3 regions of the Polaromonas sp. JS666 genome follow, and region 2 is predicted to be linked to each of the others. Evidence: predicted binding sites of a transcription regulator. Region 2 holds the regulator's gene; each other region holds the start of a gene.
What was found. The regulator FNR, encoded in region 2, switches genes on or off when oxygen is low (the NO sensors DNR and NnrR bind a similar motif). The targets are predictions, from matches to a motif close to TTGATNNNNATCAA.
Positions count from the first base shown of each region.

Region 1: BPRO_RS16880 (potassium channel family protein) is a predicted target of FNR. The motif match lies at 3,603-3,616, and genes of this name have one in related genera.
Region 3: BPRO_RS16825 (universal stress protein) is a predicted target of FNR. The motif match lies at 1,634-1,647, and genes of this name have one in related genera.

Region 1 is NC_007948.1:3,571,451-3,577,202, reverse strand. It holds gene BPRO_RS16900 (branched-chain amino acid ABC transporter permease) at 77-949, shown strand; gene BPRO_RS16895 (branched-chain amino acid ABC transporter permease) at 949-1,929, shown strand; gene BPRO_RS16890 (ABC transporter ATP-binding protein) at 1,926-2,723, shown strand; gene BPRO_RS16885 (ABC transporter ATP-binding protein) at 2,716-3,420, shown strand; gene BPRO_RS16880 (potassium channel family protein) at 3,652-4,071, shown strand; gene BPRO_RS16875 (hypothetical protein) at 4,389-5,012, shown strand; gene BPRO_RS16870 (FAD-binding oxidoreductase) at 5,640-5,752, opposite strand, start outside.
Region 2 is NC_007948.1:1,209,490-1,215,241, reverse strand. It holds gene BPRO_RS05800 (DUF5676 family membrane protein) at 1-50, opposite strand, end outside; gene BPRO_RS05795 (hypothetical protein) at 61-534, opposite strand; gene BPRO_RS05790 (chaperone modulator CbpM) at 609-959, opposite strand; gene BPRO_RS05785 (DnaJ C-terminal domain-containing protein) at 956-1,870, opposite strand; gene fnr (fumarate/nitrate reduction transcriptional regulator Fnr) at 1,884-2,708, opposite strand; gene BPRO_RS05775 (response regulator) at 2,734-3,123, opposite strand; gene BPRO_RS05770 (universal stress protein) at 3,323-4,162, opposite strand; gene BPRO_RS05765 (response regulator) at 4,560-5,201, opposite strand; gene hutG (N-formylglutamate deformylase) at 5,521-5,752, opposite strand, start outside.
Region 3 is NC_007948.1:3,558,845-3,564,596, reverse strand. It holds gene BPRO_RS16835 (GntR family transcriptional regulator) at 1-725, opposite strand, end outside; gene trxC (thioredoxin TrxC) at 1,090-1,527, opposite strand; gene BPRO_RS16825 (universal stress protein) at 1,726-2,166, shown strand; gene BPRO_RS16820 (host attachment protein) at 2,299-2,739, shown strand; gene BPRO_RS16815 (methyltransferase family protein) at 2,992-3,453, shown strand; gene BPRO_RS16810 (hypothetical protein) at 3,668-4,273, shown strand; gene BPRO_RS16805 (DUF938 domain-containing protein) at 4,327-4,932, opposite strand; gene BPRO_RS16800 (SRPBCC domain-containing protein) at 5,156-5,542, shown strand; gene BPRO_RS16795 (hypothetical protein) at 5,628-5,752, opposite strand, start outside.

The DNA.
Region 1 (5,752 bases), 2.4 Mb from region 2:
GCTATTTTGGTTGCTTGTCATTGCGGGTCGAGCCCGCAATCCATGATCCCGACTTCTTGACTAACTACCATCACTGATGCTCACCATCCTCTTCGACGGCATCGCCTACGGCATGCTGCTGTTTGTGCTCGCAGTCGGTCTGGCCGTCACCATGGGGCTGATGAATTTCATCAACCTGGCGCACGGCGCGTTTGCCATGGTGGGCGGCTACATCACCGTGCTGCTGATGCAGCGGCTGGGCATGCCCTTTTTGCTGTGCCTGCCGTTGGCTTTTGCGGGCGCGGCGCTGCTGGGCGGTGTACTGGAACGCACGCTGTACCGGCCGATGTACGCCAGGCCGCACCTGGACCAAGTGCTGTTTTCCATTGGCCTGACCTTCATGGCGGTGGCCAGCATGGACTACTTCATGGGCTCGACCCAGCAGATCATCCAGTTGCCTGACTGGCTGCGTGGCCGCACCGAAATCGGCAGCGGCTCGTGGATTCTGGGCATGGGCCACTACCGCCTGTTCATCGTGGCCGTGTGTGCGGCGCTCACGCTGGCGCTGCAGTATGTGCTGGCGCGCACGCGCTTTGGCAGCCGCCTGCGCGCGTCGGTGGATGACCAGCGCGTGGCCGCCGGCCTGGGCATCAATGTCAATGTGGTGTTCCTGTCCACCTTCGCGGTCGGCTCGGGGCTGGCCGGCCTGGGCGGCGCGCTGGGCGCCGAAGTGCTGGGGCTGGACCCGACCTTTCCGCTGAAATTCATGATTTACTTTTTGATCGTCGTTGCCGTCGGCGGCACCTCGTCCATCACCGGGCCGCTGCTGGCCGCGCTGCTGCTGGGCATTGCCGATGTGGCCGGCAAGTACTACATCCCCAAACTCGGCGCCTTCATCGTCTACAGCCTGATGATCGCCATCCTGATCTGGCGTCCGCAAGGCCTGTTTGTGCGCAAAGGCGGCAAGTGATGAACAACAAACCACTCCTGCCGGTCCGGCAGTCCCTGCTGAATGCCTCGCGCTGGAAACCCTGGGAGCCGGTGCTGTGGCTGCTGGCGTTTGCCTCGCCGCTGCTGCTGTCCAGCCATGCGCTGATCATCAATGAAATCGCCATCGTCGCGCTGTTTGCCATCTCGCTGGACCTGATCCTGGGCTTCACCGGCATTGTGTCGCTGGGGCACGCGGCGTTTTTTGGCCTGGGCGCTTATGCCGCCGCGCTGTTTGCCAAACTGGTCATGCCCGATCCGCTGGTCGGGCTGGCGGTGGCGATTGCGGTGTCCACGCTGATGGGCGCCGCCTGCAGCCTGACCATCATGCGCGGCAGCGACCTGACGCGCCTGATGGTCACGCTGGGCATGGGCCTGATCCTGCTGGAGCTGGCCAACAAGCTTGACTGGCTCACCGGCGGGGCCGACGGCCTGCAGGGCGTGCTGATGGGGCCGCTGCTGGGCCGCTTCGAGTTTGACCTGTCGGGCCGCACCGCCGCGTATTACTCGCTGTGCGTCGGCCTGATTCTCTTTTTGCTCGCCCGGCGCCTGGTGCATTCGCCGTTTGGCGCCACCCTGATGGCGATTCGCGACAACCGGCTGCGCGCGATGGCCATCGGCATTCCGGTGCATGCGCGCCTGGCCGTGATCTACACGGTGTCGGCCGGGGTTGCCGGTGCGGCCGGCGGCCTGCTGGCGCAGACCACCGGCTTTGCCTCGCTGGACGTGTTTGACTTTCACCGCTCGGCCGACGTGATGCTGGTGCTGGTGGTGGGCGGCGTCGGCTGGCTGTACGGCGGTATTGCCGGTGCGGTGGTGTTCAAGCTGATGCAGGACATCCTGTCGGCCATCACCCCGCAGTACTGGACGTTCTGGATTGGCCTGTTCCTTGTGGTGCTGGTGCTGGTCGGGCGCGAGCGCCTGCTGCGGCCCTGGACCTGGTTCAGGAGGGCCAAGGCATGAGAACCGATCAGCCCCCTCCGACCGGTCAGGTCGATCAGACCGTGCTGTCGGCCAGCGGCCTGGTGATGCGCTTTGGCGGCATCACGGCCACCAACAACGTCACGCTGAACCTACAAAAGGGTGCGCGCCATGCGCTCATCGGCCCCAACGGCGCCGGCAAGACCACGCTGATCAACCTGCTGACGGGCGTGCTGCAACCCACCGAAGGGCGCATCACGCTGCTCGGGCAGGACATCACCCAGCTGGCCCCCCACCAGCGCGTGCAGCGCGGCATGGTGCGCACGTTTCAGATCAACCAGTTGTTCGATTCGCTGACGCCGCTGCAGACTTTGGCGCTGACGGTCTCGCAGCAGCGCGGCCTAGGTGCCCGCTGGTGGCAGTCGCTGGGCCGCAGCGATGCGGTGGCCGCGCGCTGCGAGCAGCTGCTTGAGCAGTTCCACCTGCTAGAGGTGATGAACCAGCCCACCCGCGTGCTGGCCTACGGCAAGCGCCGCCTGCTGGAAATCGCGATTGCGCTGGCCTGCGAGCCGCGTGTGCTGCTGCTCGACGAGCCCGTGGCCGGTGTGCCGGCCGGCGAGCGCGAGGAACTGCTGCAAACCGTCGCGGCCCTGCCGGCCGACGTGTCGGTGCTGCTGATCGAACACGACATGGACCTGGTGTTCAGCTTTGCCACGCGCATGACGGTGCTGGTCAATGGCACGGTGCTCACCGAAGGCGATCCGGAACAGATTGCGAACGACCCCGAAGTCAAGGCGGTGTACCTGGGCCACGGCGAGGAGGCTCACCATGACTGAACTGCTGAAGGTCGAACAGCTGAGCGCCGGCTACGGCGAGGCGATTGTGCTCAACAACATTTCGCTGGCGCTGGACGAAGGCAAGACACTGGCGCTGCTGGGGCGCAACGGTACCGGCAAGACCACGCTGATCAACACGCTGGCCGGCGCCACGCGCCAGCACGGCGGCAGCATCACACTGGGCGGGCTGGCCTTGCACAAGCTGGCCTCGCACGAGCGCGCGGCTGCGGGCATAGGCTGGGTGCCGCAGGAGCGCAACATCTTCAAGTCGCTGACAGTGCATGAAAACCTGACCGCCGTGGCGCGGCCGGGGCGCTGGACGCCGGAGCGGGTGTACGAGATGTTTCCGCGCCTGGCCGAACGCAAGACCAACCTGGGCACGCAGTTGTCGGGTGGCGAGCAGCAGATGCTGGCGGTGGGCCGCGCGCTGGTGCTCAACCCGCGCCTGCTGCTGCTCGACGAGCCGCTCGAAGGCCTGGCGCCCATCATTGTGGAAGAGCTGCTGCGGGCCATTCGCCGCATCACGCGCGAAGAGGGCTTGTCGGCCATCATCGTCGAGCAGCATCCGCAGGCCATCCTGGCAATCTCCGACAGCGCTGCCGTGCTCGACCGCGGCACCGTGGTGCATGCCGGCACCGCGCGGCAGTTGCGCGAGCAGCCACAGTTGCTGGAGCAGCTGCTGGGGGTGGCGCGCTAGCGCCAATACCGTTCAGTCAAGTTATTCACCCTGAGCCGGAATGACAAAAACGTTGACTTGTCATGGCGGGCCTGACCCGCAATCCATGGATCCCGGATCGGGCCTGCCCCGGACTTGATCCGGGGTCCGGGATGACAACCCAGAGGCAAGGGCTTGACTGAACGGTATTGGCGCTAGCGCCCTTGATCCAGCGCAACACGGGGGCAGCCGGTGCTGCGGTACAGTGCCCCCATGATGAAATGGCAGCAACGCAAACGTCTTGTCACCCGCCGCGGCGTGATGTACTCGCTGGTGCTGTGCCTGCTGATTCTGGGCCTGGGCGGCGTGGGCTTCTGGGTCATCGAGCCGCGCGCCGTCACCTTGAGTGATGGGCTGTGGCTGGCCTTCACCACGGCCGCTACCGTCGGCTACGGCGACATTGTTCCCAGTACCCATCTGTCGCGCGCGTTTGCGGTGCTGGTGGTGCTGCTGGGCCTGGCCGTGTTGTCGCTGGTGACGGCCTCCGTGGCGGCCATGTTTGTTGAAACCGAAGAGCGGCAAATCGAACGCGACCTCATGCACGCCATCGGCGCACTGCGCGTCGAGGTGAAAAGCCTGCACGACGAGTTGCGCGAGCTCAAGGCAGCGCGCGAGGCGGATCCGCCCGTCTGACCGGCCGCCGGCTCGCCAATCTCCGCTCCTGCAAGCGCGGGCCGCACATCTTTTGGTCTACCTTAATGGCCAAAAGCGCATTTCGATACCACTGAAGTCGCGAGGTAAATACCGGGTAAATCTCCGTTCTCCTTACACGGCGTTCACAGAGGCAGGCCAACAATGAACGTACTGAATCAAAGACGCCGGGCACAGACCCGGAAAATAGCGATTCAGAAAGCAGCTCCAAAAAAGCGCTTGCCGACGCCGGAATGACATTCCAGCTTCTGCAAATGGCTCTTGAGTTGTTGGTTATCCAATCCAAAGCAGGAGACCCCATGAAATCAAAACTTTTAACCGCCTCACTATTGGCGTCCGCCATGTTTGCCGGCCTGGGCGTCGCCCCGGCGATGGCGCAAACGACCTACACGCCCGGCATTGACCAGACGCAGGCGGCGATCAGCACGCGCATCCAGGAAGGTCTGGCCTCGGGCCGCATCACGCCGTCGGAGGCGCAGGCGCTTTACCGCCGTGACCGCGAGATCCAGATGCGCGAAAACCAGTTCAAGGCCAACGGCGACGCCTCACCCCAGGAGCGCCAGCAACTGCGGGCCGACCTCAGCTTCCTGAGCGCTGAAGTCGAACGCCTGATTGCCAACCGCGACGTGGTGGGCCAGCCCGGCTACCCCGGCTACCCCGGCTATCCCGGCAATACCCCCGGCATCGACAATCGCCAGATCAATATCGGCGAGCGCATTGACGAGGGCGTGCGCACCGGCCGCATCACCCGGCGTGAAGCCGACAGGCTGTACAGCCGCGAGCGCCGCATTGCACGCCATGAGGCCGCCTTCAAGTCTGACGGTGTGGTGACCCAGCAGGAACGCCGCCAGCTGCGCAGTGAACTGACCGCGCTGCGCCAGGAGGTGGAGCGCATGATGCACAACCGCCGTGAACGCGGTTAGGAAGCACTGAGAAGGCATCAGGCGCGCGCACGCGCAGCGCTTGATGTGTCTCAAGTCGAAGGCATGAAGCCATCAAGCCAGGCAGCCTGGCCCGAGAGGGTCGAGCTGACTGGCTTTCTTCTTTCAGGCAGTTTTTTCAGGCATTAAACAGGACGGCAGTCCATGTTTTTTGGGAGCCACAAGAGGGCCACAGGATATTTGATCCGTCGCGCTTCAATACAGCCCTGCGTCGGCAGCTAGTGTGGTGCACCACTCTGTTCTGTACTTATCTGGCGAGGCCCGTGGGCCTCGTCGCTGATCAGCCGGCGCTCCCGGAATGACGCTGACAGGCCCCGCTGCCGCGTCAGACTTGGCAAGAATGGTCGGATTTCCGGCGTCGGGTCGAACAGTCAATTACGACCCTCAGGAGACGGTTGGAAGTCGACTTCCAGCGCGGCAAAGCCGACATCGCAGAACATGTCGCCGACGGTCCGGGTTGTCTGCGCTTCGCCCGCCGTCGAGTGCACCGCTCCTTGGTTTGTCGGTACACACTCCGCACTTCACGCTCCGGGCACGTCACATTCAAACGCGGCATCGCTGTCGTGTGCCGCGCGCAACACAAGCAGAACGTCGATCAAGTCGGTCAGTTCAACCAGAGACACTCTTTGTGTGGCGGAAGAAGTTTTCGGGGTCGTACTTGCGCTTGAGCGCCGCGAGTCTGTCCAGGTTGGATCGGCCGTACGCGGCCTCGATGCGGTCCT
Region 2 (5,752 bases):
GCCAGCGCAATGCCCGTGCGAAGGGGCGGCAGGGTTGTCGGGTTCATCATGAGAGCGCCTTCATTTGGTAGCCGGTGGGGGCTGGCGATCCATCATCATCTGCATCATGGACTGCATCATGTCCATGCGCTTTTCCATCATCTGCTGGCGCTCGTTCATGGTGCCCGTCATGGGTTTGCCGCCCTGCATGCCGCCCATGGGGCCCATGCCTGGGCCGCCCATCATGTTCATCATCGCCATGCCATCCTGCATGGTTTTCATGTGCTCGGCCATCAGCGCATTGCGCTCTTCCGGCGTCTTGGCGTTGGCCATTTTTTCGCGCATCTCGCGCATGACTTTCATCTGGCGGTCCATGGCGGCCATGCGATCGGCACTGGCTGGCCCGGGGGCAGGACCTGCCTGCCCGGCCGGAGGCTGGCCAGCCGCGACAACAATCGGGTGATGCTGCGCGTGTTCCGCGGCGGTTTGGGCCCAGGAGCCCATGGCGGCTGCAGCCAGGGCGATGCCCAGTACGGTTTGATGAAGAGATGACATGGTTAACTCCAATCGTGAAAGTCAAGGTGAACAAGCAACAGCCCCGGGTGGCGACAGGCCGGCCCGGCTCAATCTCATGTGTCTGCGCCCTCCCCGGTGGACAGCTCATACCCGGGCAACTGGGCCTGCAGCGACTGCACCTGGCGCTCCAGCGCCTCAATGCGATTGAGGTAACCGAAGAGCAGCGCCACGGTAAACAGGTCCAGGTCGAAGTCCAGTCGCAGCCTGCCGACGCTGCGCAGCGGCATGACGTATTCGGCGCTGAAGAGGCGCTCCGCCCGGTGCTGCTCCAGCGGCTGCAGCGCGCCGTATTCCACCAGTTCGTCAAGTTCGGCCGCGCTCAGACCGCAGGCCCGGGACAAGTCGGAGACGGTCACGGTTTCGCGGGCGTCCAGCCAGGTGTATTCAAGCGGCTGTGGTTTCATGTCGGTTCTCCTTGACCACGACGGCGTGGGTTGAAGTGCGAGGTGCGCGCCAGTTCCTGGAACAGCTCGCGCTCCCGCCCGGTCAGGGTGGCGGGCACGTCAACATGCGTGACGGCATACAGATGACCGCGCCCGCTGCGGCCGTTGGCCAGGCCGCGCCCGCGCAGGCGCAGCTTGCGCCCCGAGCGCGTGCCCGGCGGCACCGTGAGCATCACCGGCTCGTCCAGCGTGGGCACTTCCACGTCAGCGCCCAGCGCCGCCTCCCACGGCGCAAGCGCCAGATCGAAGTACAGGTCGTGGTGGTCGGCGCGAAACACCGGATGCGGTACCAGCGTAATGTGCAAATAGATATCGCCGTCGGCGCCGCCATGGCTGCCCTTGCCACCCTTGCCGCGCAAGCGCAGCTTCTGGCCTTCACTCACCCCCGGCGGAATGGTGACTTCCAGGGTACGCGAGCCGCCCGCCTCGTGCGCCAGATCCAGGTTGAGCCGGGTGCCCCGGTGCGCCTCTTCCAGGCTGATGCGCACGACCGTCTCATAGTCGCGCCCATGCATGGGCACCGGGCCGTGCCGCGAACCACGGTGCCCGCGGCCCAGCGCGGCCAGCAGGTCGGCCAGGTCGATGTCCTCGAACGACTGCCCGTCCGAGGCGTACTCATGGCTCCACTGCGGTGGCGGCGCAAACTCTTCACCGGCCGGGCGGCGACCGAGCTCGTCGTACGCGGCGCGCTTCTCGGGGTCCTTCAGCGTCGCGTAGGCCTCGGCCACCTCCTTGAACCGGGCTTCGGTATCGGGCGCCTTGGAGACGTCCGGGTGGTGCTGGCGCGCCAGCTTGCGGTAGGCCTTCTTGATCTGTTCGGTGTCGGCGTCCCGTGGCACACCCAGCGCGGCGTAATAGTCCTTGTATTTCATACCGATGCAGCCTTCAGTGCAGGTGCATCTCGAAGACCCGCGTCAGGCCGTCCAGGTTGACGATGCGGATGTGGCGCTTGTCGACTTCAAGCAAACCCTGCTGCTGGAAGGCCGAGAATGTGCGGCTGACGGTTTCCAGTTTCATGCCCAGGTAGCTACCGATTTCGGCGCGCGTCATCCTCAGGTGAAATTCGCTGGCCGAGTAGCCGCGGGCCTTCAGGCGCTGCGACAGGTTCAGCAGAAACGCCGCCAGCCGTTCCTCGGCGTTCATGCTGCCCAGCAACAGCATCAGGCTGTGTTCCCGGATGATCTCGCGGCTCATCAGGCGACTGACCATGTTCTGCATGCTGGCGTTGCCGGTGGCCAGCCGGGTCAGTTGCGCATAGGGAATGACGCAGACCTCGGTATCCTCCAGCGCCGTAGCGGTGCTGGCATGCTTGCCATAGGCCACGCCGTCCAGGCCAATCAGCTCACCGGCCATGTGGAAGCCACTGATCTGCTCGCGGCCGTCGGCCAGCATCAGGCTGGACTTGAAGGTGCCGCTGCGCACGGCATACATGAATTGAAAGTGGTCGCCCTCGTCAAAGAGCGTCTGGCCGGCCTTGACCTTGCGACGCCCGAACGTCAGGCTGTCCAGGCACTCCACGTCGCCGTCTGTCATGCCGCAGGGCAGGCACAGATCGCACAGGTGGCAGCTGGAGCAGGGTGTCCCCAAAGGCGCGACCTGCGCATCCCCCATGGCCTGTCGAATCGGAATGACCCGCAGGTCGCTGGCGGGTGTTTCCTGCGTACGCTCTTGTGTGCGCTCCTGTGTGCGTATGAGTGTGGCGGTTGACATGATTTTCCCCTTGATGAGACGGCCGTCAATGCGCAGGGTGTTGCGATGCTCTCGCAACAGCCTGGGCAAGTTGATCGGATTCGGTGCTTTTGTCGAGGAAGCGGGCAGCGCCCTCCCGCAGGTAGCGCTTGCGGTAGGCCGGGCCCGCGTTGTTGCTGAAGACGACGAAAGCGATTTCGGGCGCGGCCTGACGCACGGCGCGCAATACCTGCAGGCCCGAACCACCGTCCAGCTGGACGTCGAGCACCACCACATCGGGCGCCGTGGCCAGAATGCCGTCGATTGATCCCTGCGGCGTCTCAGCCTGACCGACGATGGTCATCTCATTGACGCCGAGCATCGCGGCCACACGACTGCGGATCAGGGCCGAGTCGTCGGCCAGAAAAACCCTGACGGGAACTTGGAGATCAGACATACAGCCACTATGCGCGCGCGCCTATCGTTGCGATATCGGTGATAGCTGAATCCACCCCTCGGAATAATCCGGATCAGCGGCATCCACAGCACCGAGACCGCCTAGGAATCGTCCGAGTGCCAAGCACGCTTTCCCCAAATCCGGGTTCCCAGAGTGGCCATCCGGAACCCTGTGACCCAAGGGCGGGTTGCGCTGGCGGTCAGTGCGCCATCAGCACCGGCAGGGTCATGGACTGCAAAACCGCCCGCGAGGTGCCGCCCAGCAGCCACTCGCGCGCCCGGCTATGGCCGTAGCAGCCCATCACCAGCAGGTCGGCTTCCAGGTCGAAGGCGCTTGACAACAGCAACTCGCCCAGCCTTTCCGGCTCATCCCCCTGGCGGTGCCAGGTCGCCTCAACGCCATGGCGCTTCAAATAGCCAGCCAGATCCAGCGAAACGCCACCGACGACAGGCTCATCGGCTGACCAGTTGACCACATGAACACGCTGCGCACTCTGCAGCAGGGGCATGGCTGCGGTGACAGCACGCGCCGCCTCGCGCGTCGTCTTCCAGGCAATCACCACCGTCTCGCCGACCGTCGGCGGCACCACGGCGTAGGGCAGGATCAGGGCCGGCCTGCCGCTGATCGCCATCGCGGTTTCCGCGAAATCGGGCGGCACGTCCGAGGACTCGATATCCGAAGGGTCGTGCTGGCCCAACACCAGCAGGTCGGCATACAGCGCCTGCTGGGCGAAGGCACCCGTCACAGGGTAGTCGATCACTTCGCCCCAGGAGACCGGTACGCCGGTCGAGGCCAGCGCACGATCGAAGGTGGCGCGCGCCCCGGCCAGCCGCTCGTCGTCAAGCTCGCGCAAGGTGACGGCGACACCGGGGCCGATGGTGGGCGCAAATGGCGGCATCACGAAGCTGGGTGTGACCGCATAGAGCGCGGCCACCGCGGCACCGTGCCGCCGCGCAAGCTGGCGTGCGAACTCCAGGCGAGGCGCAGCGCGCCGTGATGCATCAAAGTGAACCAGTATTTGCATCAGGGAGGATTTCATGGAAGCACTCCATCGAGAGATTGCAGTCCGTCTACGTTAATCCGCCGGGCTCCCCCACCCCTTGACAATCATCAACCCAATCTCATCTGGCCGGGAGACAGGGGCCGCCTTGCTGCAGCGCACAAAACATCCGGAGAGCACAAATCCGTGGAGGCCCTGGACAGGCTCAAAGAGACTTTGCGCCACGAACGGCGATGGCCCGTGACGCGCATCGGGCAGCCGTCGCCCACCACCATCCATCTCCCTTCCTTTACCTTCCTTTACCTTCCTTTACCTTCCTTTACCTTCCTCTACCTCCCTCGATCTCCATCTCGTAGCCGGAAATACCACCCCGCAGATTTCAGTTGCCAGTCTCCCGCCCCCGCCTGGCGGGCAACCACCTATTGGAACTTCACAATTACTCCAACTGATCGGTCAGGCCATGTTTGAGTGCATAGCGGATCAGCTCGCTCTGGTTGTGCAAGCCCATCTTGTGCATCAGGTTGACCTTGTGCGTGCTGACCGTTTTGACCGAGAGATGGAGCTGGGCCGCGATATCGGTCAGGGTCATGCCGTCGACCACCAGGCGAAACACCTCGAATTCGCGGTTGGACAGACAGTCGTGCCTGGGCGCCTCGCTGCCCGGCATGGCACCCAGAGCCAGTTGCTCGGCCACTTCCGCGCTGATGAAGGCGCCGCCGGCGGCGATCTTGCGGATGGCCTCCTCCAGTTGCGCGGGGGCGCTCTCCTTGGTCAGGTAACCGCTGGCGCCGGACTTGATGGCGCGCACGGCGTACTGCAGCTCCTGGTGCATGCTCAGCACCAGGATGCGCAGCTTGGGCTTCTCGGCACGGACCAGCTTGATCAACTCCATGCCGCTGCGCCCCGGCATGGACAGGTCCAGCATCAGCACGTCGAAGGCCAGTTCGCGCACCCGCTGCATGGCCTCGGCGCCATTGGCGGCTTCGCCCGCCACCTCCATGTCGTCGGCCGAGGAAATGATGCGTTTGAGACCTTCGCGCACGATCGCGTGGTCATCCACAATGACGATCCTGATCAATGAACTGCTCCCCGGGTTGCCGCCACCGTCAAAGTCACCACCATCGCAAACACCACGGAGCGCAGCGGCAAGGCGCGTCCGTTGGCAACGGTTGGCTGGAGACAAAGGCACGGTTGTTTCCTTCGGCGTGATGGCCTGATCTTACCGTCAGGGTGCCACGCGGCGGCATCGCGCTGCCGTTCCACATGCATTTGACGTGGATCCAGCCGAGGCCGAGACCCTCCACCAAGCTTCAGGTGATTTCAGCAGAAAAGAGAAAACTGCACCAACCCATTCCTGTCGCTACCGATGGTTCCGCGCTCCCGAAAAAAGCCGTGCTTCACTCTTCATGGCAGCTTCGGCAGGACGAAAGCGCGCTGGAGAGCATGTTTTTCAACAAGGGCTGGATGCGGGAAGCCAGCGCCGCGTCGTAGGCAAAGGGCGGCACTTCTTGCATGTACAGGCGCTGGCACATCTCCAGCTGCACGGCGTGCACATCGCTGGACGGCTGGCCATAGTGGCGCGTGATGTAGCCGCCCTTGAAGCGGCCGTTGACGGCTGTCGTGATGCCG
Region 3 (5,752 bases), 2.3 Mb from region 2:
TAGTGAAAGGCGTGGGCATCGCCCCGCGTGGTGCGCCACTCCACGCAACGGCCCGTCAGGTCGAACGCGCTGCGCTCCACTGTCACGCAGGGGTGGCCTGCGGGCAGCGCCAGGTGCCTGGCCTGCGGGCCCGTCAGCACGCCAAAGCCGATCTGGTCCACCGCGCGGTGCACGTGCACGCCGCAGCGGCGGGCAAACATGGGGTAGAGCAGGTCGTCCCACTGCGCCAGGTCGTCATCGGCCAGGGGGGCAAACAGGTCCAGCGGAAGCCACATCTCTTCCAGCAGGCAGGGCTGGCCCGCCAGCAGGCGCAGGCGGTGCAGGCGCAGCACCGACTCGCCCGGGCCCACGCCCAGCTCGCGCGCGACGGCCGTGGTGGCGGCCACGCAGTGCCGCCCCAGAATGCGCGAATGCGGTATTTCGTTGCTGCCGCCGCCAAAGCGGAAGAAGCGCAGCATCGATCCCCCCGCAATGCCATGGCGCACAAACGTGCCCTTGCCGTGGATGCGCTCTATCAGCCCCTGTTCCACCAGCAGCTCCAGCGCGCGCCGCATGGTGCCCAGCGCCACCTGGTGCTCTGTCGCCAGCAGGGTTTCGGCCGGCAGGGCGCTGCCCGGCGGCCATTCGCCCGCCACCACCCGCACGCGCAGCGCGTTGGCCAGCGCCGCGTAACGGCGCAGACCGGGGGAGTTGTCTACCAGGGCCAGATGGTGGGGTGCTTCCATGGCGAGAACTATAGTCCTCTATAGGAGTTAGTTGATGGGGGAATACCCTTGAGTGGGTGTCGGGCGAAGCAGAGGTGAGGAGGGGTAACGGCGGTGCACAGGCCCCGCGTGGCGCCCGGTGGCGGGCTAGCGCGGCAGGGTTGTGCTCCCTGGTAAGGAGCCAGCGGCGGCCTTGCTGCGCCGCGTGGTCTTCGTGGTCTGGCCAGATGTCCGGCGTCAGCGGGCCAACAGCGGCCAACATCGGCGAAAGGCGGTAAAAGGTGGTGAGCTGGGTTGGCAGTTTTATGAATAAAAAGTGCCGGCAGTCCAATCAAGCAAAGGGTGAAGTGCTATTGAAAAAATAGCATTTCTGGGCAGACCCCCATCAGCGCAGCTTGGACTGCACCCAGCGCACGATGTCTGCCGCGCCCATGGCGCCGGCCTGGCGCGCCACCTCGCGACCGTTCTGAAACAGCGCCAGCGTGGGAATGCTGCGAATGTTGAAACGTGCCCCCAGGTTGGGCACGGCTTCGGTGTCTACCTTGGCCACGCGCACCCGGGGCTCCAGCTGCGCGGCCACCTGTTCGTAGGCCGGCGCCATCTGGCGGCAGGGCCCGCACCACGGCGCCCAGAAGTCCACCAGCACCGGAATGTGGTTGCGGCCGATGTGTTTGTCAAAGGCGGCTTCGTCCAGCGCGGTGGAATGGGCGGTGAACAGCGCCTTCTTGCAGCTGCCGCAGTCGGGCGCACTGCCAAGCTGGTCTGCCCGGACGCGGTTGGTGGTGTGGCAGTGCGGGCAAACAATGTGGAGTGATTCAGTCATAAGGGTGCACCTTGGGGCCGTGGCGGGGCATTTCAAGCATTTTCCCGTTGATTCGGCTGGCGCCGGCACCCGTCCTGCCGGCCACCGCCCGCGATTTGCAGCGGCTTTGACGCGGATCAAATGCGCCTCTACCGCCCGGTTACATGATCAATGCACCGACCGGGCGTTGCCAGCCGGCATTTTTGAGCGAGGCCCACCATGTTCAAACACATTCTTCTGGCTACTGACGGCTCCGCCGCCTCGGAGCATGCCGCCGAACTGGCTATTGGTCTTGCGCGCACGCACGGCGCCAGGCTCACGGCGGTGTTTGTCATCGACCCCTATCCTTACCTGAGCCTGGGCGAAACGAACCCTTACGGCTTTAACGCCTACATGGCGGCCGCGCAGGCCCAGGCCGCAGAAGCCCACGCCAGGGTGATGGAGCTGGCCGGGCGGGGCGGTGCCCAGGTGGCGGTGGAGGCTCGCATGGTGGAGGAAGTCGGATCTGCGCGCGGCATTTTGCTGACCGCCGAAAACGAGGGCGCCGACCTCATCGTGGTCGGCTCGCACGGGCGCTCCAGCTTCGGCCGCCTGGTGCTGGGTAGCGTGGCCAACCGGGTGGTGGCCGAGTCGCCGGTACCCGTGCTGGTGGCGCGCTGACCCGGACCTCGCCCTGCCTCTGCCGCGCCCGCAGGTCTTCTTGATGCGCATCAAACGCGCTCACGTTGACCTGCGCTATCGTAAAACGAATGACAACCCGGGGCGCTGCCCCTAACCTTGACGGACACGATCATGAAACCAGAATGGATATTGATTGCCAACGCCACCCACGCCCGCCTGCTGTTGCACGAGCGCGGCAGCCCGATGGTGGTGCTCAAAAGCTTTGACCATCCGCAAGGCCGCAGCAAGGTCAGCGAGTTGGCCGACGACCGGATGGGGCGTGAAAACTCTGACCATGGCGCTGGCGGCACGGCTTATCAGCCGCGAATGGATGCCAAGCACAAGGAAAACCTGCGCTTTGCGCGCGAGCTGGCGGACTACCTGGAGCCGTATGCCCAGCAAGATAGCTTCCGCTCGCTTTCCATCTTTGCGTCCAGCCCCTTCCTGGGTGAACTGAAGACCGAGCTTGGCTCGGCCACCACACGTCTGCTGACTTACCTGCAGGACCTGGACCTCACCAGCTTTGGCCTGAGCGAGGTCGAGCGGCGCGTTGCGCAGGAGATGGCGCGCTAATTGCCTGCCAACAGCATGTTTTTTGCTGTCACTGGAAGCCGAGGGGTGGGGAGAGCAGGAAGCAGGAAGTAGGAAGCAGGAAAAAGGGGGGAGAAAAGAAGAGGCGTGGGGCGGGCTGCCGCACCATGGCAATTCGCCGGATTGGGGCTTTGCGTCCATTCCCGTTTTTTGCGTCCTCTTTGTGACAAAAATGGGCGAAGATGGTGCTCCTGGCAGACTCTTGTGCTGGGTAAATTGCTCCTTCGTATTCATATGCCCAACCTTGAACTCAAGATCCCGCCACCCCTGGTAGCCATTTTGGTGGGGAGTGCCATGTGGGGCGTATCGCTGATGGCACCGGGCATCGAAGGGCCTGCGGCTTTGCGCACGGCCATGGTGGTGGCGCTGGTGCTGATTGGCGCCGGCTTTGAGTTGTCCGGCATCCTGGCCTTCCGGCGTGCAAAGACCACCGTCAACCCCTTGCGGCCCGACACATCCTCCCGGCTGGTCAGCTCGGGCGTTTACCGGCTGACGCGAAACCCGATGTATGTGGGCCTGGTGTTCATGCTGCTGGCCTGGGCCACCTATTTGTCATCCGTCTGGGCCTTGCTGGGATTGCCGGTATTTGTGCTCTACCTCACCCGTTTTCAGATCAAGCCCGAAGAAAGGGCGCTGGCCACCCTGTTTGGCAGTCAGTACGTGGACTATCAGACTCGCGTCAAGCGCTGGTTGTGAGTGCTCACGCAGCCAATGGCCGATGGTGGCAATACGCTGCCCGCGCCTTTACACAAAACATTCCCCTGCATCGGAAGGGGGCCTGCCCGGTGGTTTAAGCTAGACCGCCCGGGAAATGTGGGCCCTGGCCCTGTTTGTGCTGAACCTCAAAAGGTTTCATCCTGCCGCCTTTATCTTTGTTTTTTACCCATTCACACAGGAAACTGATCTCTCGATGGAAATTCTTCCGCTGGTGCTGCTGCTGACAGTGGCCTCTTTCCTGCTCAAAAAAAGCGAGCAACGCAAACGCATTGTTTTGCTGGCAAGCCACCTGGGCAATTACCAGATTGAAAAACTGATGGAGACCCTGGCAGAGGGCTACCTGCGTGCGCTGGGTGAGAGCGACCTGGAGCGACGCGAGCAGATCTGGCGCTACCTCGACACCACGGAAACCCAGTTGTGCCTGCAATTCAACAAGTTCTGTGCCGAGTTTGCAAAGCTGGATGCAGCAGATACCCGCGTCAGTACGCTCGCGCTGCCCTTTCCCTACGCTGCGAAGTTGTTCCCGCAGGCCACGTTCGACCTGCGCAAAGTCCTCGCCATCCACGCGCACGGCCTCATGCAAGCCACCAGCAACGCGCTGAACCGCACACCCCGGGACAAGGCCTTCACGCTGTCGGCCGAGCTGTTTTTGATGCAGCACACCTGCCACTGGTTTTGCAACTCGAAGGCGGTGGCGTCAGCGCGGCTGATGGCGCGGCACAAGACGACGCATGCGCAGGTGCTGGGGGCTGTGGGGCCCGATACGCGGGCGGCCTATGCGGCTTTGACGGGTAGCTGAGCGGCCTGGTTTGCGGCGGGGTTTGTTATGGGCGCAGCATCCGCCCCCCGGTTTCAGGCCCTGGCCCACACCAGCAACAGATTATTCGCGGGCATGGCGTGCCGCGACGATAACTTCAGCCCGGCGCGCGCAGCCTCCTGCTCCACGTCTTCACGCCGGCGGATGCCCCAGGCGGGATCCTGCGCGCGCAGGCTTTGGTCAAACGCCAGGTTGCCCTCCGAGGTCTGCACGTCATCTTCCAGATAGGGCCCGTAGGTAATCAACACACCGCCCGGTGCCAGGTGCCGCGCACTTCCCTGCATCAATGCGGAGCAGGTGGCCCAGGGGGCGATGTGCAGCATGTTGGCGCAGTAAATCAGGTCGAACTTCGCGTCGTCTGGCAACCAGTGCGGCGCCATCACATCCAGCAGCAAGGGCGGGCGTACCTGCGTCAGGCCCTGCTGCTCCACATAAGCTGCAATGGAGTCCAGCGCGCCGGGCCGTGCGTCGGTGGGCTGCCATGTCCAGTGCGGCAGGCCAGCGGCAAACCAGGCCACGTGCTGGCCAGTGCCCGAGGCAATCTCCAGCGCATGGCCGCGCTCCGGCAGCACTTCGCGCAGCATATTGAAGATGGGCTGCTTGTTGCGGTCGGCAGCGGGGCTGAATTCGGGTTGGGGCATGGGCGGGCGTTGCGGCAGGACGAATGCGTGACAGGAGCGATGGTGAATGGTAGCCCTTGCGCCGCCGCCGTGGAGAAAACCGGGCAGCGGACGCGTTACGCACTACGGCACTACGCACTACGCACTACGCACTACGCGCTACGCACTACGCGCCAGGCACGGCTGACAGCTTGACAAGCCTGCGACGCCCCCCACAATCGACAGACCGGATTGGAGTGCGGCCATGTCTCATGTCATCCATCAGGAAATCGTCATCGCAGCCAGCCCGCAGCGCGTCTACAGCGCGCTGACCGACAGCCAGCAGTTCAGCGCACTCACCGGTGTGCCGGCCGAGATCAGCCGTGAGGCAGGCGGCGTCTTTTCATGCTTTGGCGGCATGATTGTGGGGCGCCATGTGGAACTGATGGCAAACGAGCGCATCGTCCAGGCCTGGCGGGTGGCCAATTGGGACGCCGGCGTTTATTCCGTGGTCAGCTTCGTGTTCAAGGCGCAGGGCACGGGCACCCTGCTTGTCTTCGACCATGCCGGCTTTCCGGACGGCACGGGCGAGCACCTGGAGACCGGCTGGCACAGCAATTACTGGGAACCGCTGAAGAAATACCTGGGTTAATTGACGCCGGTGAGCGCTGGCAACGAACGGGAGTTTGGCCCGAGTCCGGCCCGGGTCTGGCCCGATTTCGCTGGCTCAGGCCGCGTCAGGCCGCTTTGGCGGTGCGCCGCTGCTTGAAGGCAGACGTTCGCTTGACTTTGGCAGTCACCACGCCGCCACCCGCAATCTTGCTGGCCAGTTCCGCCGTCTTCTGCTCGATCTGCGTTGCCA